DNA from 3 places in the Vibrio sp. 2433-A1 genome. Region 2 is predicted to be linked to each of the others. Evidence: predicted binding sites of a transcription regulator. Region 2 holds the regulator's gene; each other region holds the start of a gene.

Region 1 (10,826 bases), on a different contig from region 2:
GACGTGACACCTGGTGTGCGTATACCTTATGGAACAGAGCCTGATCCAGTGACCTACGTACAAGCAACTGCTCAGCAGCATAAATACTACACCTCGGGAATCAGCGATATTCTGACCATCGATGAGACGGTGAAATCAAACCCAGAAGCGATGTTTAACTTGTGCAAAGGCGCGATCAATCAAGGTTATCGTGAGTTTACGGCGAACGTGGCATCGAACGACTTAGTCCGTGTAACGGGTTATATGATTAAACTCTCTGATATCAATAAGTTTGAACAAGAGGGCTCGCGCAAGAACACGACCTTCCTAGGTGCTGAAGCTGCAAAAAACACTGGGATTTTAGATCGAGCACCGCGTGTTGTGAGTATGGAATCCTCACCGGTTTACGAATAGAAACAGATGACCATGGAGCAAGAAAAACAGGCTAAAGTGAGCCGAATTCTCAACTTTTCCTGTGTAGATGGACCAGGCAATCGTCTGGTCATCTTTCTCCAAGGGTGCAATTTTAACTGCCTGAATTGCCACAATCCTCATACGATCAATCACTGTAATCACTGCGGAGATTGTGTCGAATCATGCCCAAGTAATGCATTAAGTATTAATGAAAAGGGGAAGGTAATTTGGGATTCATTTGCCTGTACAAACTGCGATAAATGCATCGAGATATGCGGTAATAAATCGAGCCCTAAGATAAGCCACTATACGGTGTCTAAAATGATGGAGGTGATAAAGCGTCACCGCATGTTTATCAGCGGCATAACGGTTTCCGGCGGTGAGGCAACATTACAATTACCATTTATTATTCAACTATTTGAAGCAATAAAGTCGGATATAAGCCTTAAACACCTGACTTGCTTTATTGATAGCAATGGTGACTTATCTGCTACAGGTTGGGAGCGCGTGAGCCATGTGCTTGATGGTGCAATGATCGACCTGAAATCTTGGCAGCGCGAGACTCATCAATGGCTGGTGGGTAAAGACAATCATAGAGTCATCGAATCGGTAAAACATCTCGCTAACCTAGGTAAACTACACGAGCTGCGTTTACTGCACATTCCAGGGAAAAGCGATCTCGACAGTGAAGCAGTCAGCATCATTAAACTGATACGGTCGCTACCTAAAGAGGTTGTGATTCGTTTGAATGCATTTCAACATCATGGGGTTGTGGGCGAAGCACTCGGATGGGACAAGTGCTCAGAACAAGAGATGAATCGATTCTATGCTCTATTGTCAGAAGGTGTAGAGCACAAGATTCAACTGCCGACGGTTTATACTTAATCTGCCCACTGTTGATACAGCCACTGCAGTGCAGGATCGTTCAAGCTGGCTTGATTCCACACTAAGCTATAGCCAACTTTGCCATATTCAAAAGGCAGTGGTTTACTCACCAATCCCTTTGCTTGTCTTGATTGCTCTGCCCATTTTTTAGAGCAAGTCAGCAGGTAGTCACTTTGATGACACATTATGGCAGCAGCACCAAAGTCGGCGAGAGAAATAACCACGTTACGCGGACCGTGTTGTTGAGTCAGATTCTGTTCGAAATAAGGCTCAGATAAGTCTTTATCTAAGATACCAATATGCTGATAGGCGAGATAGTCCTCAATGGAGAGTTGGCTATCAGCGAGGGGATGATCTTTGGACATTAAACAGATCATCTCATCGGATATAATCTGCCTCCACATCAAATCTCTACTACGAGTAGGAGGCTGACTGATATCGTGAGGTAATATCATAAAGTCGATTTGACCTCTGATCAGTGCGTCAAAGCTGGCTTGCTCTTTGGCGTAAACCTTAATTCCACGTGACGCGCTAAGTTGCTGAGATATTACGGCAATTTTATCTGTAAACAGTTCAAAAGTACTTTCTCGCATCGACAGAGAAATCTCGCCAGTGTAATGACCCGGTTGGAACTCCCCCTGATGAAGAATGCCATTCATACTTGATAGAATCTTATGTACCTCGGCGCCGATGCTAAGTGCAAACGCAGTAGGAACTAACTGCCCGCCATCTCGATAAAAAAGTGCATCATTCATCTGTTCACGTAACTGCCCGAGCGTCTTGCTGATACTCGATGGAGTGACACACAATATGCTGGCTGTCGTTGTAACACTATGAGTGCTGAGTAGAACGTGGAATGCAGTTAAATGCTTCAAACTGATACGTGAAAGGGCAAGGTAATCCATACAAGTCACGGAGTTAGGAGTAACTCGCTATTTATAACCTTATCGTGCGTGGAATGGTAGGAATTTATCAATGTCAATGTGGTGAATTCAGTGAGCTACACTATTAGTACGGACGAGGAGGAGCTGCAATGAACAGATTAATGACACTTCTAATGGCAGGCTTAGCGATGATTACAGTGCATAGCTACGCGGAAGAAGAAGTTGACGAAGACAATAATCGAACCAAAACGACACCGAGCATTGAGGAAATGGATACAGATGGTGATGGGCTCATCTCTGCTGAAGAGTTCGCTGTGTTCCGCCTTGGCGTAGAAGGTGGGGTGGATGAAGACAGTGAAGAGGGAGAAACAGAGACGGAAAATGACAGCGGTTTAAGTGCATTTGCATCCTTTGATAAGGATAAAGATGGTTTTGTTACCGAAGAAGAGCTCGCGGCGCATGCGAAGTACTCTAATCCTGGTAACGGTACCGGTGAGTTAAAAACCAGTAAGCAAGAAGCACGCGAAGCGAAAGCAGCAAGTCGTACCGAAAGTAGTAGCTCAAGCAACCAAAGTAGCAGTAAAGGGAATAGTGGAAACAAAGGGAATAGCGGTAATAAAGGAAACAGTGGCAATCGTGGCGGAGGGAACAGCGGCGGAAGCAATAAAGGTGGCAAAGACAAATAGGCTAAGTAACAAAAAACGCGCTCTATTTGATAGGAGCGCGTTGGTTTTATAATAGCAGATTAATCAATCAGTCCGTATTCTTTACTTAGAATATCTACAATTTCTTGCTTTGGATTATCACTCAACTTGATTGGTTGGCCTGTGATTTTCTCTGCAATACCGATGTAGGTGCGTGAGATATCTTGAAGTGCTTCCAGAGGCAACGCATTGTCTCGTGCTAGTGCTTCCCGTTCATCCATACGTTCCTTGTTGAGCAAGATATCTGGGTCAGGGAAGTGGTTAAGCAAGAACTGACGGAAGCCTTCTTTTGAGTTTTCAACAATTTTGCCTGCTTCATACTCTTTCTCATCCCAAATACGCGATGAGTCTGGCGTACCGACTTCATCCATATAGATGAGTTTTTCGTTACCAGCTGCGTCATGCACGTAGCCAAACTCAAACTTGGTATCTACAAAGATTTGATCAACTTGCGCAAGCGCATCACTAATCACTACGAAGCCTTCACGAAGCAGCTTCTCGTACAATGCGATGTCTTCGGCTTTAGAAAAGTTAAATGAAGCAAAGTTATCTTCGATGTTTTGACGAGTAATGTTGACATCATCCGCTTCAGGTACACCAGGGATATTTTTCAAAATGCCCTTGGTAGAAGGAGTCATCAATAGTTCTGGAAGTGCTTTGTCTTTTTCTAATCCTTCAGGTAACTGAATACCACAAAATTCACGTTCGCCTTTCTCGTATGCGCGCCACATCGAACCGGTAATGTATTGACGACAAATTGCTTCGATCATGATTGGTTTGGCTTTTTGAACAATCCAAACGAACGGGTGAGGGATGTCTAGAATGTGGCTATCAGCAAGACCACTATCTTTAAATAGCTTAAACCAGTGGTTAGAGATAGCGTTGAGTGCAGCACCTTTACCCGGTACGCCTTTAAGGCCACCTTCAGCATGCCAAATACAATCAAATGCAGAGATACGATCACTGATCACCATGATAGCAAGCGGGGCGTCCGGTGCTACGTCGTAGCCTTTTTCTTTAATTAGGCGTTTGCTGTCTTCTTCTGTTAGCCAGTAAACAGAGCGAACTTTGCCACTGTGAACGGGTTTATCAGTACGAATTGGAAGATCATCATTTACGGCAAGAACTTGGTCAGCGAGACTCATCTAGACATTCCTATCTTAAAGCAACGTGGAAATTATCATTAGAGATAATGGATTTGAGTCGCATGATACCAGAACTATTTGTGGCTACCAGAGAAAAAGCAAACGTTTGCTTATTTTTTTGCTTATCGCTTAAAGTTCGCTTGATGATCAGCCAAAAAAGAAAACCCCCTCGCAGGGAGGGGGTAAAAGGCAGTGACTATCGTTGAGCTTGTTAGTGGTACTGGTTAACTCTGCCCTCAACGAAGAAGACTTCACACTGAAATTGTGCGGCTAAACTGCGTAGCAAACTTTGTTCAACAGCCGCGATATTGGTTGATGCGACTACAGCACTCGCATTACCTGATTGAATCGCTTTTTTGACAATCTCAAACTCACTCTGTGTATGAGAAGGTTTCATCTGAATGATTTTTTGGCAGCTAATATGCGACGCTGCAAACTGGTCGTAATTAGGGCGAGGGCACTCAGAGGTGAATAAAATCCACTGGCTCTGACCTGACAGTCCAGCGAGACGATGTAACGTAGAATGGTCAATGTTCATTGGCTGAGTCGGTTGAGCAAGAACATTAAACTTAGAGAATGCGCGAGCTGTGTGTTGTGCCTGAATCATAATAACTGTTCCTTTGTACATGCTGTATGTCTATACAGTAGTTATTTTTGCATTTATGATCAAGTGTTTTTTGGATGTTTTTTCATCGAAAACTTATGTGTGCGGGGATGGATTTGTTTGTAAGTTAATGATTTGTAATGTAAATTTACGTCTTGGTTCTGGCGTGGGAAATTGCGAGAAAAACAAGAAATGTGATAAGGCGCACGTGATTTTATACAGTGTTATACAGTTGTCCTGTACAACACTGTATGGAGAGGATGAGTAGGGTACTTAAAAGAAACGCTCTGGGTAATCGCTAAAGATGGCGTCTAACCCTTGTATATGTTGCAGAGAATTAGGGTTATTCACAGTATAACACCATACCTGATAGCCTTGCTGTTTAAGCTGTGAGATCTGTTTGGTGGTTACCCACTGATAGTTCAGGTTACAGCTAAATGCAGAGACCTCAGCCAATAGTTTTTTATTTGCAGGTTTTAAGCGTTCACAGAGCACCCCCAAACGAACTGAAGGTAGCATCTTATGTAGATGTCTGATGACGCGATGACTAAAACTAGATAGTACAAATTGATCTTCGCGAATCGGGGATGACTCTAAAGTTTGCTTCAGCAATTGACACACAGATTTAGCACAATGCTTATCGACTTTAATCTCGATGTTTAATTTTAATTGATTGCCTATGGCAAACTGCAAAAGCTCGTCGAGGGTTAAGAGTGTCTGGTGTTCGATGCCGTGCTTAAAGCGGGCAGCAAAATTCAGCTGCTTGAGTTGCTCTAGGGTAAGCTCATCTACTCTTCCGTTGCCATTAGAGCAACGGTCGATAGTGTGGTCGTGACAAACCACCAAATGGTTGTCTAATGTCGGTTGAACGTCGACTTCAACCCAATCTAGGCCAAGTGTTACAGCTTCTTGAATACTGGTTAACGTGTTTTCGGGAAAGCGTCCTGCTACGCCTCGGTGCCCAACAATAATCATAGTGAAATTCGATAGAATAGTCGTGCTACATAGAGTACCCCTAAATGAGAATTTTGAGTAGATAAGTCGTAGCTATTCGCTGATGAATCTGACACTATCGGCTCATAAATTATAAAATAATTACAATAAAGAGACTCGACTTTGAACGCTGAAAATAAAGCGGCTTGGATACTCGTTGCAACGACTGCATTGGCAGGACTTGGGTGGATTTTCTCAAAAGAAACCATTCAAGGGTTACCGCCTTTTGGTTTTGTCGGGTTGCGCTTTTTAGTTGCCTCAATCTGCTTATTCCCCTTCTGTTTTAAGCAAGTTCGTCTACTGACGCTTCAACGACTATCGCAGGTCGTCGGAGGAGGGATGATCCTTGCATTTGCGTTGCTTAGCTGGGTACATGCGATTTCGATCAGTAAAACCTTGGGTGAGGGGGCGTTCATCGTCAGCTTATCCATGATTTTCGTGCCAATCATTGCTTGGTTACTCTATAAAGAAAGACCTAAACGCGCGTTTTGGATTTCAATGCCTATCGCAGTCTGTGGCTTGGCGATGTTGTCTTTAACCGATGGCTGGAACAGTTCAGCAGGCCAGATATGGTTTTTAGCCAATGCTTGTCTACTTGCGCTTCATTTTAATGTGAACAGTAAACTGGCCCAAAAGATCCCGGTGCTCTTGCTGACGGCGATTCAGCTATGTGTTACCGGCGTTATTGCCTTAATAACTTCAGCAATATTTGAAACGATACCAACACACGTTGAAGCATCTATATGGGGGTGGTTTGCACTGAGTGCTTTGCTCGCAACCAGTTTAAGGTATGTGATGCAAACGCTAGGGCAGAAGGGGTGTAACCCAGGCAATGCTGCTCTTATCATGCTGCTTGAACCTATTTGGACCGTCATTTTAAGCATCCTTTGGTATGGGGAGCAGCTTTCCAGAAATAAATTGATTGGTTGTAGCTTGATCTTGTTGGCGCTTATTTTTTACCGCACTGACGGTAAGCTACTGAAATTCGTCAAACGACCAGAACCACAATAAACCTTGTTCACATATTAGAGTGATTACTCTTTCTAAAGCAGTATCACCTTGTTATCGTTTTTGTAAATTAAATGTTAACAGGGTGAGCTGTGAAACTTCATGCCATTGACGGATATATCCAAACCATCTATCTAGCGGAGTACTCCGACAAGTTAATGCTTCTTGATGGAGCTTCCCGAGCAGACATTTCATACATCGAACAATTCATCACCCATGAGTTGCAGCGGCCGTTTTCGGATTTGTCAGTAGTGGTTGTTACTCATATGCACCCGGACCACGCAGGCGCTGCTCATAAGCTTAGAAGTCTAACTGGCTGCAAGATTGTCTCAGCGAAGCGAGATTCTCACTGGTATGGAGGAGTTGACGGTTTTGTCATGCACTTAACTGATATAGCCCTCGCTTGTTGGGTTGCTAACAGAAAAAGAAAGCCAAAGCGAAATTTGTGGTATTCACGTAAGTTACGCCCGGATATTCAGTTGTCGGACGGTCAATGCATCCCTGATTTCGAAGACTGGAAAGTAATAGAAACGCCGGGGCACACCGACCGTGACTTATCACTTCATCATGAAAAGCAGAGCATCCTTTACGTCGCAGATCTGATGGTTGAGGTAAAAAAGCAGCTTGTTTCACCATTTCCTGTCTTTCATCCTAATCAATACAAAGCATCCATTAAGCGCGTATATAACCTTGAACCTGATGTATTGTTAGTGGCTCATGGTGGAAAAGTGCAGTTTACCAGCGAGGTGTTTCAGCATTTACTCAGTACAGCACCACGCACGCCAAGCACTCATTGGAGAGCAACAAAAGTTAAACTACGCAGTCTGCTAGGAGCAGTAATGTGGCGAAAGCTAATGATCAAAAACAAATAACGGTCAGTTAGGCTGGAGATTCTATCGTTTCTTGATTGTGTTTACTGTGCTTCAAGATTAGAATGCGAACCTTTTTCAATTGTACTGTTATTCTCATGTCCAGAGTGCTAGTTGTCGATGACGATATTGAATTGTGTGAACTTCTTACAGATGTGTTGCAAGCCGAAGGCTATCAGGTAGATAGTGTCCATTGTGGCGAAAGTGCACTTCAGTTTATAGAAAAGATCTCAGTAGACTTAGTGTTGCTTGATGTGATGCTACCTAAACTGAATGGTATGCAAGTTGCGCGTAAAATTTGCCAACGCTTTGCGACACCAATCCTTATGCTAACTGCACTCAATGATGAAGCTTCAATATTAGATGGTTACCAATCGGGCGCTGATCAATACATCGCTAAGCCGTTTAAAGTGCCCGAGTTGTTGACCCGAATTAAGGCGATTTTTCGTCGCGTCGGTCTGGAAAAGCAAAGACATTCCTATCAGCTGGATAAAGATGGTATTGCCTCTCAAATACCAAGCTTACCTCTTACTGGGACAGAATCAGACCTACTTAGCTATTTGGTAAGCCGAGAAAATATGGTGATCTCAAAAGCTGAGCTACAAATCGAAGTGCTAAAGAAAGAGTTGAGTCCTTTCGATCGTAATCTCGATATGCACATTAGCAATTTACGTCGTAAGTTTATTGAAGCCGGATTATCAAAGCAGCACATCAAAACAGTTCGCGGCAAAGGTTATAGCTTTGTCGGTAGTGCAGGGCACTAAACCATGTTCAAGTCGCTTTATCCCTCTGCGATAGTGAAGAGGAAAGACTCTCTTTTCTTTCAACTGTTTAGTTACATGTCAGCGGTTATCGTTTGCATCGTGCTTTTGCAGGCACTTGCAGAGCAAGCTTTGGTTTCGGCGGTACTAAAAGTACCACCGCAAGTTAAGCAGAAAATAGAAGCGCTTGCCGAGCAAGCCAATGTGTTGATCGAAGAGGGAGATATGGATGAGCTTGCGGACTGGGGCAATGCACAGCCATACTACTTATTTGTGCTTGATACGCAAAACCAACCGCTGTCCCACCGACAAATGCATCCACATTTTGAGTTTAAGCTGCGCTTTCTACGAGAGCTTAACGGTCCATTAAATGATCGAGTTAGTAAGCCTTTAATTGGTGTCAGGTTGGTGCAAGGTAATACTCTCGTTGTTCAACTTCCTAGTGAGCTGCATCCAGCTCATCGTTTTATCGTCTATTTTGCGATAAGCAAAGTGGTTATTGTGATTGCGATGTTGGCGCTGTTTTCGCTGATACTCGCCCGAAAGCTGCAAAAGCCATTAAACCGTCTGCGTGAGGCGAGTCGCCGTCTAGCGTCGGGGGATTTTTCCGTAAATGTCGTCTCGGAGCTGAATTCTAAGACCACCGAGTTTAATGATCTCGCGCGTGACTTTGACAATATGACCCAAGAGATTCACGCGTTAGCAGAGAGACAAAAACAGCTGATTCGGGATGTTTCCCATGAGTTGAGAACGCCTCTGGCCAGACAGAATTTAGCGCTTCATTTGCTGCGTACTAAGGCATCTGATATCAGTTTGCCATTAGTTGAACGGTTAGAGAAAGAAGTGGATGAAATGGATGGATTGGTCGGAGAAATACTCGAATTTAGCCGTATTGAAAATGCGCGCTATGAATCGAATTTGCGTCCGACATGCCTTGAAGGCGTTGTGAGTAATCAAGTTGAGCAAAGTAAGCTACAGTTAGGCGTCGCGCAGAACATCGTCGTTAACATGGGTGATGGTGTGCCTATAGTCATTACTGATGAGCGTTTAGTCATGCGTTGCTTAACTAACTTAATCTCCAATGCAATCAAGTATGCAGGGCCTCAAGCAATCATTGAAGTCTCCCTTTATGTTTTACCGATCGAGCTTGAGCAAAAGGTAGTGATTGAAGTTGTCGATAATGGTCCGGGTATTGCCCTTAACCAATTAAGTGAGATTTTCAGGCCATTCACGCGTCTAGAGTCTGCACGTGACAAACAACGTGGGGGATATGGGCTTGGTCTCGCAATTGTCAAAGAATCCATGAAGTTAGTTGGCGGTGATGTGAAGGCGTCCAATTGTACTCACGGTGGGTTAAGAATTGAGCTGCAATTTCCATGTGACAAGGCTTGAAAAAAACAGAACCAAGATCTAGTTATCAATTTAGTCAGTACCGGTAGATTGAACTATAGTTTATCTAGTGTTAGTGGCTTATTCGTTGGAACTGATGATTGCGAGTGGACTCACTCGTAGTTTCTGGTGAAGGACACTTTAGGGACTAGTGATATTGGCTGAAGCATCGGCCAAGGGGGCTATGGACATGCGTCAGTACCCAAACCGAATTCATAATCAACGAGGTTTGACCTTGGTGGTTATGACGATGAGCATGGTTATGTTTATAACGATAGCTGCGCTCTCTATAGATGTTTCTCACTTTGTGGTTAATAAAACGCGCCTGCAAAATGCCGTCGATACCATCGCTTTGGCCGGGGCTACGGTTGCTAATCGAACCAATGAGAAAAGTGATACCGATACCGCGATTATCGAATCCTACAAGAAAGTAATTGAATCCCCCGGCAATGATGAAATTGAATTAACAGGCACTGATGATGGCAATGGCCTCAATCTCCTCTCTATCGAATATTCGGATTCTCCAAATAGTGGTTTTTCGACTACTTTCCCAGCCTCTCCTGATATGGTTTATGTACGAGTTGAAGTTTCAGAGGTTGGCCTCAATGAATTTTTACTCGATCTTTTGGGCATGGAAAAAAAAGTATCAGCAAGCGCAGTTGCTGGCCCTGTTTACGTGGATGGAACCTCTAATATTTTGCCGATTGGTATGTGTGAAGGCAGTGAAACTGGTCCTTCAGGCTACGAAGTCGCCAAAGCTTACGAGATTAAGTCCGGCAGCCAATCAGATGATCCAGATGGTCTTGGGGCGGGTAATTATCACTTACTTGATATTGGTAGCGGTAAGTCTTCGGTCAGTGACGCTCTGGTTGGTAAAAATACCGTAGTGGTCACAGTAGAAGATACCATTGACTCTGAAACTGGTAACGCCGTTGGTGCAACGGAAGATATTGATAGCCGCTTTGAGGGTGCGACGCTCGATGGTGTCTATTACCCATCAGATCTGGTAATCACAGAGCCTGATACCGCAATCACTACCGATAATATTGCAGACTACAACGACTCTACTGCGCCTGATAAATGGACTTATAACGAGTATGTAGAACAGACCAAAGCGTGTTTAGACGATTCCGATTGTAAATCAGCGGGTGGTGCTGCTTGGAGACGTGTTTTACCAGTGCCAATATTAGA
Region 2 (10,826 bases):
TTGTATTGATTCATCTGGCCTTGCGCTTGTTTTAGTTCGTCACGAGTACGTGTACGCGCTTTTTCTGCTTCTACCAGCTTAGCTTTAAGCTGTTCACTCAGTTCGCTGCTCTGGTTTAATAGGTCAACTGAATCTGAGTAAGCAAAGTAGTGACGGCGTTCTACTAGATCTGCCAGTGCAAAGATTTGTGTCTTCAGCGTTTGCAGTTTCTGATCAGCTGTTTGGTATTCACTCTCTAAAGCATCGAACTGCTCTGGGTCAGCATCCAGCGCTGAGACGATCTTCTCAAGCTCTGATAACGCCTTACCATGGTTAGCAACAAACGCTTTCGCTTCGGTCAGTTTTTCGATGTTCTGCTCAAGCTCTTCAAATTGAGCGGCTAGCGCATCATCTTCAATCAACGCCATATTTGGCGCAATCTTATCCAGTGCCGACAGCGCTTGTTTGCTCACCTGTAATTGGCTGCGTTGCTGCTGCTCTTTCGCATCCAGTTCAGACAGAAGACGCGCAGCTTGGTTACGTTTTTCACGTACACCCACCAGCGCTTGTTCAGGATCGGATTCGAATGCTACCTGAATGTGTTTCGCGACAAAGTTGTTAAACGCTTGGTATAAACGCTGAAGTTTCTGCGAATCAAACGCCACTTTCGCATGTTGCTCGATGACTTCATCACGTTCGTTACGTAGCAGTTCTAAGCGCTGTTCACGTGCCGCACGGCCAAACAGAGGAATCTCAGGTAAACGTGAGTAACGCATCTGGCGATCGTTCATACGAACGCAAACCGCGCCTTCTAGCTCTTCGGCATCGAAAGAACTGTCATCAAACGCGTCAATATCGCCTTCGATGATGTACAAATCTTCTGGGCAGTCATCTAACTCAACAAGCTTCTCTTCGATACCTGATAGGTCAGACACTACAATCGCGTGACGAGCAGGGCCGTACATTGCGCTGAAATATGGCGCATCATCGATAGTGATGTCGTCATAAATTTCAGACAGCAGTACGCCACCTAATGTATCGGCTAAGCCTTTAAGGCGTGGATCGTTTGAACCACCAGGCGATGCTAAACGCTCAATTTCAGTATCTAACTGTGAGCGACGCTCTGCCAGTTTATCTTTTGCCAGTGATTGCTGCTTTTCGTCTTCCAGCACCACTTGCATGTGCGCCATGACCGACTGACTATCTTCTAGCTCTGCGCCACTTTGCTCACGTAAGCTTTCTAGTGCATCGTTCGCGGCAATCCAAGTTGGAGCAATTGCTTCAAGCTTATTGATTTCAGATGCGGCATCTTGCTCAAGGCGGCGCTGTTCACTGCGCTGTTCACGAAGATCTTCTTGAGACATTTCAAGAGATTCAATTTGCATCGCATGTCGTTCACGCTCTTGCTCAAATGCAAGCTCATCAACTAAATCAGCATTATGCTGCTTTTGGTACTCCGCAACCAACTCTTGTGTTTGACGCTGCTTATGCAGGCGACGCTCAACATCACGGTGCTGAGCACGCCATTGTTGTTCATTTTGCGCCAATTGCTGAGCATCACGACCTTGTTGAATCGCTGTTTTCGCTTTAGCTGATGCGTCCTGGCGCTCAACTGAGCCAACAATCGAGCGAACAAGAGTAAGCGCGGCTTCGAACTGCTCGGCCGCTGCTGACGACATATCTAGCTTGTGTTTGGTTGCCAGAAGTTCAGTCGTGCTTTGCGCTTCTTGCGCTTTCAGCTCATTGACTAGAGCTTGCGCGGACTCTGCCGTTAGACCGTCATTACCCAGTAGATGCTTGGCTTTATCCAGCGCTTGCACTGCTTGCTGGTATTGCAATGCGCGAGTCTGTTGAACATCAAGTGCTTGTTGGTAGTCAGCAAGCTGAGTCTTCAAGCTATCCACTTCTTCTTCAGAAACGGTGGCTTGCTCTTCAGCCATCAGAACACGCTCTTGCGCTTCTTCAACGACCATCATCTGCTCTTCAAGACGCTCTTGCAGCTCTTCAAGATCGTCTTGGTAGCGTTCAATTTTCTCTTGCTGACGCAACGCATTCTGCACAAGCTGTAGGTGATCCGACGCCGCTTGGTAATCTTGCTCTAGCGAAGACTCAGATTCAACCAATAGCTCAAGCTCTTGTTGAACGCGGTTAAGCAGGTTATTTTGCTCTAGCAGAGTTTCACGAGAACCAAATAGCTCTGAACGAAGTGATAAGGTCTTATCTAACTTGTTACGACGATCGTTAGCATGACGCATGTAGTCCGCAGCAACATAATTGGTCGACTCGGTAATCAAGTGTTTGAACAAGTCACGGTCTGCTTGGGTAGTTTTGATCGCTTCTAGCGTCATGCGGTTTTCACGCAGCGCTGATTCCATATCTTGGAACGCTTTCTTTACCCCGCCGTTTTGTGGTAATAGGTAATCACGCAATGAACGCGTAATCGCACTTGAAATACCACCATAAAGCGATGCTTCAATCAGACGGTAGAACTTAGAGCGGTCGCTAGAGTTACGCAATTTCTTCGGAATAACACCAAATTCAAACATCTGCGAGTGGTACTCTACTACCGAAGAGAATGCTTTGAATTGCACGCCTTCAAACTCAGCAATCGCCTCTTTCACTTCGTTGATCTGGCGAACACGAGCCTGAGTCGCCGATACGCTTTCAATAAGCACATCGGTTGGTTTTACGTGACTTGGCAGACCTTGAATAACGAACGGTTTGATATCGACTTTCTTGTCACGACCAGCCACTTGCTGAAGCTTAACAGCAAACAATAAACGCTGGTTGCGTGAGTTAACCACATCAAGCGCGGCGTAACATGCACCGGCTTGCAGCTTACCGTAAAGACCTTTGTCACGTGATGACTGGCTGCTACCAGCTTCGGTTGTGTTACGGAAGTGCAGTAACGTTTGGTCAGGGATCAGGGCTGTAATAAATGCCGCCATCGTGGTCGACTTACCCGCACCGTTACCACCAGAAAGTGTGGTTACTAGTCCATCAATATCAAATGTACGTGCAAAGAAGCCGTTCCAGTTGACCATGGTCAGCGATTGATATTTACCTCGTTCAATCATGCTTCACCTTCTTCTATCATTTCTTCGGCTTGTTCTTCTTCGCTTGCTGACTGCTCTAGTAAGCTGCCTTGGCTTGGTTCTTTGGTGTGCACTACCGCTTCACCATCACGGATCAGACGTAGCTGAGCTTCACGCATATCATCGCCAACGCGCACGTCAGCACCAAAGCGGAATACAGATTCACTGATGCTGAATTTACCAGTTTCACCAATATTGATGATCATACCTAGACGGCGTAGACGACGTAGCGAAGTACGCACTTTTTCAAATAGTTTTTCTTTATCTAAGTCAGAGCCTGTCGCACGGTTTGTTACTAGCTTCATCAGCTTGCTTTCATCGGCCAGCGCGAGTAACTCTTCGTACAGCTCTTGGTTAGTGAAGATACCTTCGTGAGCCAAACGCTCTGGGCTTAGGTAAAGGAAACACAGCACCTTACCCACTAGCATGTCGAGCTCTGACAATACGCTGCGGCCAATCAAAGAAGTCGAACGTGGACGCAGGTAGAAGAAACCTTCCGGTGCTTTCACTAACTCAGTGTTGTAGCGTTGATAAAACGATGACAGCTCGATTTCGAAATCTGACAGCAGTGCATGGTTATCAAGGTCTTCGCTTGAAATATGACGCCCAGCACGCAGCATGCTATCTAGCGCTGGGAACAGAGGGTTGGAAATTGCTTTTGCCAGCTTATCTGACATGTATTCATTAATATCGGTCGATGACATTTGCTTGTACCTTTGCACCAAAATCGTTAATCGCTTGCCAATCTGGCTGGATCGCTTGATAGTCGGACTCTGAATAGCCCAGACGCACAGCTTGGTCGATAACAATTCGTGCTAAATCAAAATGATGAGTTTGTGGGTGCTGCGCGAGATAATCACGTAACACTATGCCCAAATCAATTGGTGTGCCTTGTTCTTTATGAACTTTAAGCATGCCACCAACACGCTCTGACAACTCATCGTTGACCTGTTGAAACTCTTCGTATTCCACTTCTAATGGCACTTGGCCGGTCACTTCGTCATCACGGAGAACCAAAGCTTCATCACGAAGGTCTGAGAGACGCTCAGCATCTGCATAAGTCAAATACCAAGGCATATCGAAATAATCTTTCACTGATTGACGTAAACGCGAACTGAATGCTCGGTTCTTATCCATATCAATCGCAGTTCGAATAAACTTGTGTACGTGGCGGTCATAGCCGATCCAAAGGTCAATCGCTTGCTGACCCCAGCTGGTTATGCGGTCCAGTTTCATCTGCAGCCCAAACAAGGTTTCTGCAATGAACTCAAGCTCATCATCACCATACACCAGCTCTTGAATATCTAAGATCTGGGTTTGAAGTTCATCACCAGCCGCTTGCAATGTATCTTGCAGCTCTTTCAGAGTGTTGGACGTTTCAGATAGCAGCGATTCACAGTTGTTGATCGCATCACGCCAATCTTTGTTCAGCAGCTCAGCGATCTGAATCTTCACAGATTGCTGCTGCTCATCCATCACACGCTGGTTAAAATCGATCTGATCAAAGATCTCGCCCACAGAATACTTAAGTACGCCGTAGACGTTTTTGCGCCAGTGACCCGGTGTACCACCTTGACGAGCCGATTCAATCGCTTTCGCCATCTCATCAGCCACCATAGAGAGCTGAATGGATAGTTTTAGCTTAGAGAACTCTCGGTGACGCACGTAGTAATCGGTAATACCAATCGCTAGCGGTGATAGGCGGTAGATACTTGCACCGTCTGTCACTTCGCTGGTAAAGCGGCTCATTAGGCGCTGCTTGACCATCTCATTAATCGCGTTGTTGGCACGAAATGCAGATGCATCCCCCGTCTCTTCGAATAATCGAGTTACGATAGTGAACGCATCGTGGAGTTCGCCCTCTCCTAGTTCTTCATCAAACCTTTCGTTACTGAGAACGGCAATAGCAATCAAAAATGCTAGCCGTTCGGTCGTGAGGTTCAATGAGAAGTCATTCTGCTTAACCCAGCCAACCAATTCATCGATAGGTTGCTCAGCAGCATTTAGAGTCATCTCACTCATTGTTAGTCCTGCTTATCTTTCTTTTGTGCCCATACATGTATGTATCGGCCTAACGAGAGGTATGGCTCTTGTCTACAAAGTTGTTTCTCTAGTGCTAGCACATCTTCATATTCGTAGTCGCCCATGTACTCCATATTACCTATGTAGTCACTGAAACAACGAATACCAGATTTACCACAAATCGTGAAACCAGCGTCTTCTATCCATTGATAGACCTCTTCTGGTTTTAAGCCCTTTTGTGGCTGCAGCTTAAATCGTTTTCGGTGTGGCATACCATCGAGTACATGAGGAATATTGCCACACACTACGTTCTTATATACCAATCCATGATGGTTGTAGAACATAATTGATGCCACCCCACCCGGCTTCACCTGTTCAAGTACATTTCCCAATGCGGGCTTCGGGTCTGCTAACCACTCCATCACTGCGTGGAAAAGCACCACATCAACGTGCTTATCGAGATGTTTCTCAATAGATTGAACAGGAGAATGAATGAAGCGATACTGCTCAAGCAGCCCGTTATTTGCAATATCCTGCTCTGCTAACTGCAGCATTTCAGAAGATAGATCACATAACGCTACATGATGTCCGAGCTTAGCAAGCTTTTGAGACATTTGTGCCAATCCGCCACCTGCATCAAGCACATTAAGTTGTTTATTTGCCCCATCAACAGTATGAAGTATCTGTTGAAGATCTTCCCAAACAATGACTTGGCGTATCTCGCCTTTGTCTGAGCCGTAAATATTTTTTGCAAATTTGTGGGCAATATCGTCGAAATTGCGGTCTTCAGTCACAGCAGCATGAGTTATTATGTCTAATCGTGCTGCTATTCTGTCACAAGAAAGGCAGGAATAAAGAGGCTTTCTCTTAAAATATAATCAATTGATGTTTTTTCGGACTATTTAAGTATGTTTGAGCTGAAAAAAGTTGTGTCTTCTTTACTAATGCCCCTACCAGCGATGTTAATCATTGGTATGTTGGGCCTTATGTTAATCATGTTCACGCGTAAACAGAAGACCGGATGCTTTGTTGTTTTATTCTCATTTATTGGCATTTTCTTAATTGCCTTCCAACCGGTTTCTTCTCGCTTATTGATGCCATTAGAGCGCCAGTACTCTGCATTTTTCCCGGTCGATGAATCTATAGCCTACGTTATGGTGTTAGGAAGTGGTCACGTTGTCGATGACAAGATCCCTCCGACCTCAGAATTAAGTCGTACTGGTTTGATGCGTTTAGCTGAAGGTATACGCATAATGCGCATCTATCCTGGTTCTAAACTGATCTTATCTGGTTATTCTGGCGGCTCAGAAGTGAGTAATGCACGTATGATGGCCAAGGTGGCGTTAGCACTCGGCGTTTCAAAATCTGACATTATCTTGCTTGAAACAGCAAAAGATACTTGGGAAGAAGCAAGACAAGCTGCCGCTTTCGTCACAACGAAAAAGCTGGTTGTTGTTACTTCTGCTAGCCATATGCAACGCGCACTGAACGAGTTTCACTCAGCCGGCATGGATCCTTACCCTGCGCCGACTAACTACTTAGCTCACGATAACATTACCCAAGCATGGGAAAAGTACACGCCAAAAGGCAAATACCTTGAGCAGACAGAACTCTACTGGCATGAAACGCTGGGCCGCATATGGCAATCATTGCGCGACTGGGCATCAGATTTTGAAGAACAAAGTCTCAGCGCAGGCGAAAGCGCGCTTTAACAGATAAAAAAATACCGAGGCATGCCTCGGTATTTTTATGTTTGAGTCTGATTAGTCACCAGCGAACATGTAGCCTTCACCGTGCACTGTGACAAAGATTTGTGGGTTCTTTGGGTCGAACTCCATCTTGGCACGCATACGACGAATAAGCACATCAATCGTACGATCGTTTGGCGCATCAACACGGTGGCTAATCATGTTTAGAATACGCTCACGGCTTAATACTTGGTTCGGGTAGGACGACAGTGCAACAAGCAACTCGTATTCTGCTTTGGTTAACTTAACTGGCTCACCGTTACGGCTCAAAGCGCGACGTTGAACGTCAAACGTCCAATCACCGAAGCGAACCATATTTTCGTTCGCCTTGCCTCCCTCGACGTTTCCTGTAGAGTTACGCGCAGCAGAAATTCGCCACAGCAAATTTTTAACTCGAACCAGTAGCTCGCGCAATTCAAAAGGTTTAGTGACATAATCGTCCGCGCCCATTTCGAGGCCAACAATTTTATCTATGCTATCCGTGCGTCCTGTTACCAGGATAATTCCAATGTCGGACTGACTGCGAAGTTCTCGAGTTAACATTAAACCATCTTCACCAGGTAGGTTAATGTCCAACATCACCAAATCAATCGCATTACTTTGTAGCATGTTGCGCATTTGCTCGCCACTTTCCGCTTCACTGACGTTGTAACCTTCATTTTGAAAGTAACCCACCAGCTTACTGCGAGTAACTGCGTCATCTTCTACAACTAGTACGTGATAACTCATCTACACCACTTAATTTACATTGGGATTTGCTCTTTCTATTATTCTATTCATATATAGTAACATTTCTAGTACTTATCACTTTAAAAGCTAGAAAGGTGATTTTTTATTGATTCAAGACAAAACCTTTCCGTGCATTAATATCTTCGAATATTTGCTTTTATCTTGTCATATAAGTGGTTACCGCTGTTCATTTTTATTGGTTACAATAGCGATAATTATTTGGGGAGTAACACCTAATGCAAGAAATCAAAGCATTCAATGAAAAACGCGCTGAAATCTACTGGTGGCTGTCGAGCCTTTTCGCTAAAGAGCTAACTGAAGAGAACATAACACAATATCATTCGCCAGAGATCCGTTCGTTCCTTACCGGCTTGGGTGAGAACGAACAACTCAAGCCGTCAATCAACCGTATTACTGATGCTCTAAACCGTCTTATGGACCGTGAAGACGCACAACTTGAGCTAGCGGCTGATTTTTGTGACCTTTTCTTAAAGTCAGATAAAGACTCTGCCTTACCATACGCGTCAATGTATATCGGTAAGTCTGGTCTATTAAATGATACACCAGCCAAAGAGATGGAAGAGTTGATGGCTGAGCATAGTGTTGAGGTAGACAAAAACCTGAATGAACCTGCAGATCACATTGCGATTGAACTCGATTTCTTAGGTAACTTGATCATCCGCTCAAATGACGCAGAAGACGAAGCTAAGATTGAAGAAGCTTTTGCTGTTCAGGAACAGTTCATTCGTCAACACCTGCTAAGCTGGACGCCACAGTTCTCAGAAAAGTGTCAGAAGTTTGATGAGTTCGGTTTCTACTCGGCAATCAGCGCATTCGCTACTGCCTTCCTTGCTTTAGATCGCAGCTATCTGTTAGGCGAATAAAGACAACATTGTGACCTCCGGCAGGTTGCTTTCGTGTTTTTTTGTTTGCTCTTAAGAGTTTTGCGGTCTAAAATTGTGACCGCAAACGATAAAAACAAACGAATCAAATACAAACCGCTAAATAGAGCGGTTTTTGTGTTTCTGATACTTTCTGCTTAGGTATTCTAAACTGAATATAATTCCGCGGCAGTCATCGACAGGACAGAACCTTATGGCCACTATAAAAGACGTTGCTCGCCTAGCTGGTGTATCAACGACAACTGTGTCACATGTAATCAATAAAACGCGCTTTGTTGCTGAAGCTACGCAAGAAAAAGTAATGGAAGCAGTAACAGAACTAAACTACGCACCAAGTGCGGTTGCACGTAGCCTAAAGTGTAATACCACGCGCACGATTGGTATGCTGGTGACTCAGTCCACAAACCTTTTCTTCTCTGAGGTCATTGATGGTGTAGAGAGTTACTGTTACCGCCAAGGCTATACGCTGATCTTATGTAATACGGGCGGTATTTATGAGAAGCAACGCGACTACATTCGCATGCTAGCTGAAAAGCGCGTAGACGGTATTTTGGTCATGTGTTCAGACTTAACTGAAGAACTGAGCGAAATGCTAGATCGCCACAAAGACATCCCGAAAGTGGTTATGGATTGGGGGCCAGAGAGCTCTCAAGCCGATAAGATCATCGATAACTCGGAAGAAGGTGGCTATTTAGCAACTAAATACCTAATTGACCGTGGTCATACCGATATTGCCTGCCTAAGCGGACACTTTGAGAAAGCAGCGTGTCAGGAACGTATTCGTGGCTTTAAACGTGCGATGAACGAAGCAAACCTTCCAGTCAAAGAAGATTGGATTTTAGAAGGTAACTTCGAGTGTGATACTGCAGTTCTAGCTGCAGACCAGATCGCAGCAATGGACAATAAGCCAAGCGCAATCTTCTGTTTCAATGACACTATGGCTCTAGGGCTAATGAGTCGCCTACAGCAGAAAGGCATTCGCATTCCAGAAGATATGTCGGTAATTGGTTACGACAATATCGAGCTTGCGGAGTACTTCTCACCACCATTGACCACGGTTCACCAGCCAAAACGCCGTGTAGGTAAAAACGCATTCGAGATTCTACTAGAGCGCATTAAAGACAAAGAGCACGAAAAGCGTATCTTTGAAATGCACCCAGAGATCGTTGAGCGAAATACCGTACAAAATATTAAGAAATAACTTATTTGACATACACTTAGCTGGGTTGCTTTCATTGGCTAAGTGTATGAACCAAACCTATTTACTGAACCAAGATCACACTTATCCCATTCAAATGTGATGCCCAGCCCAAAATCCATTTATCCTTATTGTTGTTCGATTATGCCACGAACAGGGCAAACCATTTCGAAAGGATGGGACGCAAAGCCTCCGGCCTTCAACAAGTTAATTGTTTGGTAGCGGGGTTGCCGATGGTAAATATGCACACATGTCATATTGTAATTGCTAGCAATCGTATGACACTAGACTGACAACAAGCCTGCATAATTTTGCTACTCTCTCGGACCTGAATTGGTGGCGTATACATATACACCGAGAATACACAGCATGGATAAACCAATACTAAAAGACTCAATGCGACTATTTGAGCCGTTAGGCTTAATCAAGTCCCGCTCAATGTTTGGTGGCTTCGGTATTTTTGCCGACGACACTATGTTTGCATTAGTCGTCAATGATAAGTTGCACGTTAGGGCAGACGACGTACTTGCAAAGCAATTTAAATCTCTTAGCTTAGAACCTTACGTTTACAAAAAGCGCGGCTTTCCTGTCGTCACCAAATACTTTGCTCTAAGCGATGATTGGTTTAAGAATAAGGATAATACGCTTGAGATTGCCCAAGCTGCGCTAACTGCAGCGAACAGCGAAAAGAAACAGCAAGCGAAAGCTAAACCGAATCGCCTTAAAGATCTGCCGAACTTAAGGCTGGCTACGGAACGTATGCTGAAGAAAGCCGGTATTGATAGCGTTGAGAATCTCGAAGAAACAGGTGCAGTAAACGCATTTAAAGCGATTCAGTCTTCGCATTCTGCTGAAGTTAACGTCGAATTGCTTTGGGCGCTAGAAGGCGCAATTAACGGCACACATTGGTCAGTGATCCCTCATAGGCGACGTGAAGAGTTACTCAACCAATTAAATCATTAATCGGCAACACATTTTCCTTTCCCTTTTTAAAAAGTCAGCCGTTGTGCTGATTTTTTTTGTTTGTTGAAATTTACTGCTTGCTTTCCCTGTCTAGTCTATTAACACTTTGTATTAATCGGCCATGATTCTTGATGGAGCAGCACATGAATAAAAAAATCATACTTGGCGTTATCTTTGTATCACTTATCAT
Region 3 (10,826 bases), on a different contig from region 2:
CGTGACGTAGCGGAGGTATACATTGGCGCAGAGAACGAAAACTCAACCTTTAAAAGTGATGGTGTAGTGAATGTCAGTATGGGTATTGTGCCTCAATCGGACGCAAACCCATTAGAAGTCGCCAAATTAGTTCATAAGCAAGTTGAAGACATTCAGCAGTTCTTGCCTGATGGTACTCGCCTTGCGATTGACTATGACTCGACAGTCTTCATTGAACGTTCCATCACTGAGGTGTATAGCACACTATTTATTACTGGTGGTCTTGTTGTACTGGTCTTGTACATCTTTATTGGTCAAGCGCGTGCAACCTTAATCCCTGCAGTGACGGTACCTGTATCACTTATATCTTCTTTCATTGCCGCTTATTACTTTGGCTTTTCGATTAATTTGATCACTTTGATGGCTCTTATCTTGTCGATTGGTCTGGTAGTTGATGATGCGATTGTTGTAGTTGAAAACATCTTCCATCACATCGAAAGGGGTGAAAAACCACTGCTTGCCGCTTATAAAGGAACGAGAGAAGTCGGCTTTGCGGTCATTGCTACAACGCTAGTACTGGTGATGGTTTTCCTACCTATTTCATTTATGGATGGCATGGTTGGTCTGCTATTTACTGAGTTCTCAGTGTTACTCGCGATGTCAGTGATCTTCTCATCACTGATTGCTCTGACACTGACACCTGTTCTTGGCAGCAAACTGCTTAAAGCGAATGTAAAACCAAGCCGCTTCAATATGTTCATTGATCGTATGTTTGGCCGTTTAGAGTCGGGCTACCGAAAGGCCCTCAAGGGGGCACTGAAATGGAAGTGGGCAGCTCCGCTTATCATTCTCTCTTGTATTGGTGGCAGTTGGGGGCTAATGCAGCAAGTACCAGCTCAGTTAACACCCTCTGAAGACCGCGGTGTAATTTTTGCCTTTGTGCGTGGTGCCGATGCAACTAGCTATAACCGTATGTCAGCGAATATGGACATTGTCGAAGAGCGTCTAATGCCATTGCTTGGCCAAGGTTTCTTAAAGTCCTTCAGTATCCAATCACCGGCATTTGGCGGTAATGCTGGGGATCAGACCGGCTTTGTAATCATGATTCTGGATGACTGGAATGACCGTGATGTCACAGCGCAGCAAGCGTTAGGGCAAGTACGTAAAGCGTTAGCGGGTATTCCAGATGTGCGAGTGTTCCCATTCATGCCAGGTTTCCGTGGTGGTTCGAGCGAACCTGTTCAGTTTGTACTTGGTGGTTCTGACTACCCTGAACTCAAAGCATGGGCAGAGAAGTTGGAGCGGTTAGCGGAAGAGTCGCCGTTTATGGAAGGCGCAGATATTAACTACTCTGAGAAAACTCCTGAGCTGGTTGTTTCTGTCGATAAACAGCGCGCGGCTGAGCTAGGCATCAGTGTCCAAGATATTTCTGAAACGCTTGAGATTATGCTCGGTGGTAAGAGTGAAACGACCTTTGTTGAGCGCGGTGAAGAGTATGACGTTTATTTACGTGGTGATGAGAACAGCTTCAACAACGCTTCTGACTTAAGCCAAATCTATATGCGCACTGCTTCCGGAGAGTTGGTGACGCTCGATGCGGTAACTAAGATTGAAGAAGTTGCGTCATCAATCCGCCTTTCACACTACAACAAGCAAAAAGCAATTACTGTAACGGCAAATTTGTCGGACGGTTATACGCTTGGTGAGGCATTAGATTACCTTGATCAGCAAGCAATTGAGCTTCTCCCTGGCGATATCTCGGTAAGTTACTCTGGCGAGTCTAAAGACTACAAAGAGAACCAATCGAGTATTCTGATTGTATTCGCGCTCGCATTGCTGGTGGCCTACTTAGTACTGGCTGCTCAGTTTGAAAGCTTTATTAACCCATTGGTCGTGATGTTTACGGTTCCTATGGGGGTATTTGGTGGCTTCCTAGGTTTGTTCTTGATGAATCAGGGCCTCAATATCTATAGCCAGATTGGCATGATCATGCTGATTGGTATGGTAACCAAGAATGGTATTTTGATTGTCGAGTTTGCTAACCAACTGCGTGACCGTGGTATCGAGTTTGAAAAAGCGATTGTCGATGCGTCTGCCCGTCGTCTTCGCCCAATTATGATGACAGCGTTTACTACATTGGCAGGTGCGATTCCGTTGATTATGTCGACAGGTGCCGGTTATGAAAGCCGAGTTGCTGTCGGTACGGTAATCTTCTTCGGTATGGCCTTTGCGACCTTGGTGACCTTGTTTGTTATCCCTGCGATGTATCGTTTGATTTCAGCATCTACTCAATCACCGGGTCATGTCGAAGCCGAGCTAAACAAAGAGCTTAGTCATGATGTGAAGGCTCGTGCCTCACACGGAGACCTTAATTAAGCAGGCGGGAACAGGCTTTGCTCTAGGAAACTGTCATTCCATAGAGCGACGAAGGAGCGAGTAGGGAATCTCATCGAGTATTTGATTTGCTTTAAGAGATCCCCAACTCGTTCATCCCTCACTATTGAGGATGACGAATTTATTTACTCAAACTAAAGAGGGTTGACGTTTTCGCGTCAACCCTCTTTTTTGTTCTGCTCTTTGTTAGCCGTAATTTACACTATAGCGGGTCGGCTTATGGTTCATCGCTAGCACTAGGTTTAGAGCGATAGCACCAAGGATAGATAGACCAATCACTTCAGGCGAAACGAAGAAGAATGAAGCAACCAAGATAACAAAGTCGATCGCGAGTTGAGATTTGCCCACCGAAATTCCAAACTTGTCCTGAATGAATAGACATAAGACATTGAAACCGCCCAAGCTTGAACGGTGGCGGAATAGGATCAACATACCTAAGCCCATCAGTAATCCACCTGCTACGGCACAATAAACGGCGTTGATGCTGTCTAAACTGATGACTAAATAAAGGTGATCAGCAAAGATTGACACTAAAGCGCCTGAAATTGCACTGTTAAAAGCAAAGCGAGAACCAAAGCGTTTCCATGCTAAAAGGTAAAAAGGGCAGTTAGCAGCAAAATAAAGCACACCAAAAGAGAGAGGTACGAATTGACTCGCCAATAGAGCTAAGCCTGTGGTACCACCCGTCAGTAGCGACGCTGATTGTAAAAAGAAGACGCCCTGAGCAACTAAGAAGGTGCCAGTTAAAATTGCGATCCAATCTTCTTTTCTTGAGTGTTTTTCCATCAATTTGAAATTTAACTAGTAAATAATGGCGAGCATACTATTTAAAAATGAAGGATTTCGGTAGCTTGAGAGCGAAATTTGAGGTAAACCTATGTAATTATCGTTTTACGGAGTGTAAAGGACGAAATTGACACTTTGCTAAGTAAACACTTGGTGAAAAGGTCATCATGATATTCTTCGTAAAGCATTATGAAAAAACTGCATGAGAAAAAATGAATTTTTCTCTTTATGACCTAGATCAAATTATGTAAAATGCGCGTCATTAGCTTAATGCAAACGTTTGCGTCAGGTGAGAAACGTCGGTATTGAGGTCAAAAATCAGTTTTTTTGCAATTTTTAAGTCTTAATCTGAGTCAGGAGATACAGATGCTAAAGCGTGATATGAACATCGCAGATTACGATGCGGAACTGTTCGCAGCAATCCAAGAAGAAACTCTTCGCCAGGAAGAACACATTGAACTTATCGCTTCTGAAAACTACACCAGCCCACGTGTAATGGAAGCTCAAGGTTCTCAGCTAACAAACAAGTACGCTGAAGGTTACCCAGGCAAGCGCTACTACGGTGGTTGTGAGTACGTTGACAAAGCAGAAGCTCTGGCTATCGACCGTGCATGTCAGCTATTTGGTTGTGAGTACGCCAACGTACAGCCACATTCTGGTTCTCAAGCTAACAGCGCTGTTTACATGGCACTACTGAACCCAGGCGATACGGTTCTAGGTATGAGCCTAGCGCACGGTGGTCACCTGACTCACGGCTCTCCAGTAAACTTCTCTGGTAAGCACTACAACGTTATCCCTTACGGTATCGACGAAGCAGGCCAAATCAACTACGACGAGATGGAACAACTTGCGCTTGAGCACAAGCCGAAGATGATCATCGGCGGTTTCTCTGCATACTCGCAAATCGTTGATTGGGCTCGCATGCGTGAAATCGCAGACAAAGCAGGCGCTTGGCTATTTGTTGATATGGCTCACGTAGCGGGTCTAATCGCTGCTGGCGAATACCCAACACCAGTACCACATGCTCACGTTGTAACGACAACGACTCACAAAACGCTAGCAGGTCCACGTGGTGGTCTTATCCTGTCTAATGCGGGTGAAGAGATGTACAAAAAGCTGAACTCAGCGGTATTCCCTGGTGGTCAAGGTGGTCCTCTTATGCACGTTATTGCTGGTAAAGCAGTAGCGTTCAAAGAAGCAATGGAACCTGAATTCAAAGCTTACCAAGCTCGCGTAGTTAAAAATGCAAAAGCGATGGTTGCTCAGTTCCAAGAGCGCGGTTACAAAATCGTTTCTAACGGTACTGAAAACCACCTTTTCCTAGTTGACCTAATCGACAAAGACATCACAGGTAAAGATGCAGATGCAGCACTAGGTGCAGCAAACATCACGGTAAATAAGAACTCAGTACCGAACGACCCACGTAGCCCATTCGTTACGTCTGGTATCCGTGTAGGTTCTCCAGCAATTACTCGTCGCGGTTTCACTGAAGAAGATGCGAAAGAGCTAGCGAACTGGATGTGTGACGTGCTAGATAACATCGGCAACGAGGAAGTTATCGAAGCAACGAAAGCAAAAGTGCTCGATATCTGTAAGCGTCTACCTGTTTACGCGTAATTTTTCTGCCTGAATGGTTCTATTTCTGCGTCAAAGGTGCTCATTTACTATCGTAAACTCCGCGCCTTTTCCTTGAACTAGAAACCATTCAGTTGAAAATGAATTGAAGCCTCATCATTTGATGGGGCTTTTTTAAATTCTGAGATTCAGTCATTCCATAGAGCGACGAAGGAGCGAGTAGGGAATCTCGAAACTCGAAACTCGTTTACTTAGGCAGGCTGATTAATGTGCCTGACTTACACTTAAATGAATAGTACTTACTGCTTTCACTAAACTTACCTAAACCTTCACCATCACAGTAGTCGAAGTTAATATCACGCATTGTTGCTAGCGTTTCTTCGCTGTTGAGGGAGAACTTAGAGCCATCGGCACAAACAATGCGTACACGCTCATCATCACTAACTGAATAAAGAGAAACATCGGTATTACAAAGCTCAAAAGAGGCTTCACGAAAGTTGTCTTGCTTTGTATTTGAAGCGCAGCCAGCAGTAAGTGTCGCCAGCGCAATTGCGACTAATCCTAATCTCTTCATAATAAATCCTTAGGTGATTTTATCTTGTGCTTATAACTAGTTAGGTAAGCCTATATAAGAGTAGTTGTTCATTCAATAGAAATTAAAAAAGGCTGACATATTTAGCCAGCCTTTTATTCGTTTAATAAACGTTTAGCTTACTTCTACACCTTGCGCTTGAAGGTCAGCGTGGTAAGAAGAACGTACGAATGGGCCACAAGCTGCATGAGTAAAGCCTAGCTCAAGTGCGATCTCTTTAAGCTCATCAAACTCAGAAGGCGGAACATAACGCTCTACTGGTAAGTGGTGACGGCTCGGAGCTAAGTACTGGCCTAGTGTCAGCATGGTAACACCATGTTCGCGAAGGTCTTTCAGAACTTGGATGATCTCTTCTTTTGTTTCGCCAAGACCCATCATAACACCAGACTTTGTTGGGATATCAGGGTGCTGTTCTTTGAATTTCTGTAGCAGTTGTAGTGACCACTTGTAGTTCGCCCCTGGGCGAGCCTTACGGTATAGGCGCGGTGCCGTCTCTAGGTTGTGGTTAAATACATCTGGTGGATTGTCTTTCATTAGATCCAACGCAACATCCATACGGCCACGGAAGTCAGGGACAAGAGTTTCAATTCTAATGTTCGGGTTAAGAGCACGGATCTCGCGGTTACAATCAGCAAAGTGTTGCGCGCCGCCATCGCGTAGGTCGTCACGGTCAACTGACGTAATAACGACATACTTAAGCTTCATATCTTGGATGGTTTTAGCTAGTTTTTTCGGTTCATCCGCTTCAGGAGTAAGAGGGCGGCCATGGGCAACGTCACAGAATGGGCAGCGGCGAGTACAAATTGCACCAAGGATCATAAACGTAGCGGTACCGTGGTTAAAACATTCCGCTAGGTTTGGACATGAAGCCTCTTCACAAACAGAGTGGAGGTTATTTTTACGCATAGCCGACTTAATGTCTTGGATACGTTGGCTGTCCGCTGGGAGCTTGATCTTCATCCATTCAGGTTTACGAAGAACTTCTTTTTGCTCTGTTGGCATGTTCTTTACTGGAATCAGTGCCATTTTGTCAGCGTCGCGGTATTTAACGCCTTTTTCCATTTGGATTGGTTTACTCATGCTTCTCTTACTTCTCGTTACTGTTTGTCTTATTGGCTGGCTAATGTTGTGGATTCAACGTGGTCATAACCGAGTAGAGCCACCAGTTCTTCGACTAGCTTGTGTTCGACCTCGATGATGTCATTTGGACCACCAAGCTGACTCACTTGAACCATTTCCATTCCAGCATAACCACAAGGATTGATGCGGTGGAATGGTGATAAGTCCATATTTACATTTAATGCTAAACCATGGAACGAACATCCTTTACGGATTCGCAAACCTAAGGAACAGATTTTTTTGCCATCTACATAAACACCCGGTGCATCTGGGCGTGCTGCAGAGTCGATATTGTATGTCTTTAGCGTGTTAATTACGAGATTCTCGATATGCGTGACGAGATCTCGTACACCAATTTTTTTTCGACGAAGGTTTATCAGGAAATATGCGACTAGCTGACCTGGCCCATGGTAAGTCACTTGACCACCGCGGTCACTTTGTACCACTGGAATATCACCAGGGTTTAGTAAGTGTTCTGCTTTACCTGCTTGTCCTTGAGTGAAAACGGGGTTGTGTTCAACGAGCCAAACCTCATCGGCGGTTTCATCCGTTCTGTTATCGGTGAAGTCATGCATTGCGCGCCAAATTGGCTCGTAATCTTGTCTGCCGAGATGTTTCACCACAAGCTTGTTTTGCATTCCGCTGTTCCATCGTCGATTAATAAAGTAAACGGATTATAAACTGCTTCTGGCTATCGAACTATATGCCAGTAACACATTTTTAACCCTAGAGTTTCTGTAGGATATTTATCTATTTGATATCTAAAAAGAAAGCAGCTTTCGCTGCTTTCAAAATAATTTGATAGATTAAAATTAAATTATAGGACCATGCGTACGATGTCGATCTCACCCAATTCTTTGTATAGGGTCTCAACCTGGTCGATTGAAGTAGCAGTGATGTTCACTGACACCGAGTGATAATTACCCTTAGCGCTTGGCTTAACTGTTGGGCTGTAATCACCTGGAGCATGGCGTTGGATCACTTCTAAAACCTTCTCTGGCAGTTCAGGCTTTGCGTAGCCCATAACCTTGTAAGTAAAAGAACAAGGGAACTCAAGCAGGTCTTTCAGTTTAGCGTCTGAGTTAATGTTCAGCATGTTGGAACTCCAAGTTGAAAGTCGTTGTTTGTAGCGCGGAATAGTAATGCCTATCGAAAAGGATCTCAAGGTATCGTGATTCGCGGCTGACTGTTATCAATACAATTAAAAAAGCCGCACTAGGCGGCTTCTTATCAGCTATATCCCGAAATTACAGGAAGCTTTTAAACAGCATTACAATGTAATCCCATAGGCGGCTAAATAGGCTGCCTTGCTCTACGTCTTCTAGTGCTAGAAGTGGGTACTCTGCAATATCTTCACCTTCTAGTTGATAGTATAGCTTACCAACTACATCTCCCTTCTTAATTGGGGCTTCTAACTCTTTTTCAAGTACAAAGCTAGCCGTTAGGTTTTTCGCTTGGCCACGAGGTAGTGTTACGTAGGTATCTTGGTCAAGACCCAGAGCAACAGTATCTTTGTTACCCATCCAGATCTTTTCTTTTACAAAGGTTTCGCCTGCTTTATGCGGAGCCACTGTTTCGAAGAAGCGGAAGCCGTAGCTAAGTAGCTTTTTGCTTTCAGACTTACGAGCATTCGCATTCTTTGTGCCCATTACAACCGCAACTAAGCGCATTTGCCCTTCAGTTGCTGAGCTCACTAAGTTGAAGCCTGCACCACTGGTGTGGCCTGTTTTAATACCATCAACGTTCATGCTCTTATCCCAAAGTAAACCGTTACGGTTGTACTGGGTGATGCCGTTATAGGTGAATTTCTTTTGTGAGTATATGCGGTACTCATCGGGTACATCACGTATCAGGGCTCTGCCAAGTAGAGCCATATCGTAAGGTGTAGAGAACAAGTCAGGGTTATCTAAACCGTGCACGTTTGCAAAGTGACTGTTTTTCATGCCAATAGAGTCAGCCCATGCATTCATAAGATCGACGAACGCGTCCTCAGAACCTGCGATATGTTCAGCCATCGCAACACAAGCATCGTTACCTGATTGAATGATAATGCCGTGGTTTAGGTCGTCCACTTTTACCGTTGTGCCGACCTCAATGAACATCTTTGATGAGTCAGGGAAGTTCTTTGCCCAAGCGTTTTTACTGACCGTTACCTCATCTTGGGGTGAAATGTTGCCACGTTTTATCTCTTGGCCAATCACGTAACTGGTCATCATTTTGGTAAGACTTGCAGGAGAAAGTTTGGTGTTCATTTCTTTCTCTGCCAAAACTTTACCAGAATGGAAGTCCATAAGAACGTAACCTTTCGCAGCGATTTGCGGAGCGTCAGGAACAACCATTGGTGAAGCGAAAACAGACGCTGCGAAAGTTGCAGAAAGCGCAATTGATGACACTAACGCTGATTTTAATAGTGATGTATTTTTCATAGTAACTACAGGTTTATCTAAAACTGTCCATATCTTAACAGAATCAATCACTCAAGCCAGTGTAGTAATTAAGTACACTGGATTGAGGACTAGTGGGATTTTATGAAAGCGCTGGTATAACCCAGCTCTTTTACTTGCTCTAGTGCTTTTTGGGTCAGCATATAGTCGTTAAACGGACCTAAAAACACACGGTGAATATCGTTAGTAGAGTTTACATAGCTCTTCACCGATAGCTTTTGACTCAAGTCTTGCGCTAAAGTTTCAACGCGATCTTGATGTTTTGATGAAGCCACTTGTACAACGAACATTGGCAGAGCTTCTTGTTTGTGTGCTTGGGTAGGCTTATCGACGGAGATGACTTCAATTGCTACGTTAGCGGTTCCGGTGCGGATGATATCAAGCTTCAATGCTGCAGCGTAGCTCAAATCAATAATGCGACCAGGATGGAAAGGACCACGATCGTTAATTCGAACCACAGTGGTTTTTCCATTGTCCTTATTGGTGACTTTAACATAGCTAGGGATTGGTAGCTCTTTATGCGCTGCTGTCATCGAGTACATGTCATAGATTTCACCGTTGGATGTTAAATGACCATGAAACTTCTTACCGTACCAAGATGCCAGACCCTCTTGCTTAAACCCTTTAGGATCTTTGATGATGGTATAGCTCTCACCACGCAGAGTATAATTGCTGTTGCCACCTAAACTATAAGGTTCATATTGCGGTGTTGCATCTTCTATATGGTCAACACTGATCGGTGCATCAGGGGCAATATCATCATCAATCGAATAACGCTTTGATGGGGATGAAGAACACCCAGCCAGCACAAAGCTAGCCAGAAGTGTAGGGAGCAGTAGCTGCTTGTTTATCATTTATATTGCCTTAGAGAATGCTTTTCTGTGGGTATGAATTGACATTAGAATGCCAAAGCCGGCCATTAGGGTAACCATTGATGTACCGCCATAACTGATAAGAGGTAGAGGAACACCAACTACCGGTAAGATGCCGCTTACCATGCCAATATTTACGAACACATAGACGAAGAAGCTCAATACGATACTTCCTGCCATCATTCGGCCAAAAGCGGTTTGCGCTTTACTCGCTAATACTAAACCTCGGCCAATGATAAATAAATACAGGCTGAGTAGCAGTAAGATGCCTATCAGTCCCCATTCTTCAGCGATTACCGCGAAGATAAAGTCAGTATGTCGCTCAGGTAAGAACTCAAGCTGAGATTGGGTGCCTTGCAGCCAGCCTTTGCCAGAGATACCACCGGAACCAATCGCGATTTTACTTTGAATAATGTGATAGCCAGCGCCAAGCGGATCGGACTCTGGGTTGAACAGGGTTCTTACCCTGACTTTTTGATACTCACGCATCAAGAAGAACCATAGGATTGGTAGAAATGCACCTAGACCGCACGCTGCGGCAAAGATGATCTTCCAGCTAATGCCGGCAAGGAAAATAACAAAGATACCTGAAGCTGCGATAAGGATTGAGGTGCCTAAGTCAGGCTGCTTAGCGATCAAGATGGTTGGTACAAACACCATGACGAGTGACATCACGAGAGTTTGAAATGTCGGTGGTAGTGGGCGCTTACCAATATAGCGAGCGATCATCAGTGGAACCGCCAGCTTTAATAGTTCCGACGGCTGAAAGCGGATAAAACCTAAATTCAGCCAACGCTGCGCACCTTTGGAGGCTTCACCAAAGAAAAGTACCCCAAGCAGTAACACAACACCGCTAACAAACATCAGTGGTGCTAAGGCTTCATAAGTACGTGGAGGGATTTGCGCTAAAAGCAGCATTATACCAAGCGACAGGCCCATGCGCATCGCTTGACGATCCATCATCGCCAGACTTTGTCCGCTCGCACTGTACATCACCACGAGACCAAAGCCCATTAATGCAAGAATGCCAAGCAGCAATGGTAAGTCTATATGGAAGCGCTCAAA

The links. Region 2 encodes PurR, which represses purine synthesis genes. Its sites were predicted from a motif close to TNANGNAAACGTTTNCNTNA; they were not measured.
Region 1: a site for PurR is predicted at 4,106-4,125, ahead of ACU01J_RS10905 (phosphoribosylaminoimidazolesuccinocarboxamide synthase). Genes of this name have one in related genera too.
Region 3: a site for PurR is predicted at 3,428-3,447, ahead of glyA (serine hydroxymethyltransferase). Genes of this name have one in related genera too.

Annotation. Positions count from the first base shown of each region.
Region 1 is NZ_JBRESC010000009.1:53,480-64,305, forward strand. It holds gene ACU01J_RS10885 (YjjI family glycine radical enzyme) at 1-393, shown strand, start outside; gene ACU01J_RS10890 (YjjW family glycine radical enzyme activase) at 400-1,278, shown strand; gene ACU01J_RS10895 (LysR family transcriptional regulator) at 1,275-2,183, opposite strand; gene ACU01J_RS10900 (EF-hand domain-containing protein) at 2,312-2,848, shown strand; gene ACU01J_RS10905 (phosphoribosylaminoimidazolesuccinocarboxamide synthase) at 2,908-4,011, opposite strand; gene ACU01J_RS10910 (SulA-like leucine-rich domain-containing protein) at 4,223-4,618, opposite strand; gene ACU01J_RS10915 (glycerophosphodiester phosphodiesterase) at 4,889-5,590, opposite strand; gene ACU01J_RS10920 (DMT family transporter) at 5,732-6,619, shown strand; gene ACU01J_RS10925 (MBL fold metallo-hydrolase) at 6,709-7,488, shown strand; gene ACU01J_RS10930 (response regulator transcription factor) at 7,584-8,249, shown strand; gene ACU01J_RS10935 (histidine kinase sensor domain-containing protein) at 8,253-9,638, shown strand; gene ACU01J_RS10940 (TadE/TadG family type IV pilus assembly protein) at 9,826-10,826, shown strand, end outside.
Region 2 is NZ_JBRESC010000005.1:179,798-190,623, forward strand. It holds gene mukB (chromosome partition protein MukB) at 1-3,056, opposite strand, end outside; gene mukE (chromosome partition protein MukE) at 3,053-3,778, opposite strand; gene mukF (chromosome partition protein MukF) at 3,759-5,096, opposite strand; gene cmoM (tRNA uridine 5-oxyacetic acid(34) methyltransferase CmoM) at 5,099-5,890, opposite strand; gene elyC (envelope biogenesis factor ElyC) at 6,005-6,808, shown strand; gene torR (two-component system response regulator TorR) at 6,860-7,573, opposite strand; gene torD (molecular chaperone TorD) at 7,810-8,457, shown strand; gene purR (HTH-type transcriptional repressor PurR) at 8,669-9,676, shown strand; cyclic di-GMP riboswitch class I at 9,821-9,908, shown strand; gene ACU01J_RS07365 (TfoX/Sxy family DNA transformation protein) at 10,043-10,636, shown strand; gene ACU01J_RS07370 (TVP38/TMEM64 family protein) at 10,780-10,826, shown strand, end outside.
Region 3 is NZ_JBRESC010000001.1:431,401-442,226, reverse strand. It holds gene vexH (vibriobactin export RND transporter permease subunit VexH) at 1-2,355, shown strand, start outside; gene ACU01J_RS02070 (YitT family protein) at 2,560-3,159, opposite strand; gene glyA (serine hydroxymethyltransferase) at 3,526-4,776, shown strand; gene ACU01J_RS02060 (hypothetical protein) at 4,982-5,308, opposite strand; gene lipA (lipoyl synthase) at 5,441-6,406, opposite strand; gene lipB (lipoyl(octanoyl) transferase LipB) at 6,436-7,083, opposite strand; gene ybeD (DUF493 family protein YbeD) at 7,263-7,541, opposite strand; gene ACU01J_RS02040 (serine hydrolase) at 7,693-8,871, opposite strand; gene ACU01J_RS02035 (septal ring lytic transglycosylase RlpA family protein) at 8,961-9,743, opposite strand; gene rodA (rod shape-determining protein RodA) at 9,744-10,826, opposite strand, start outside.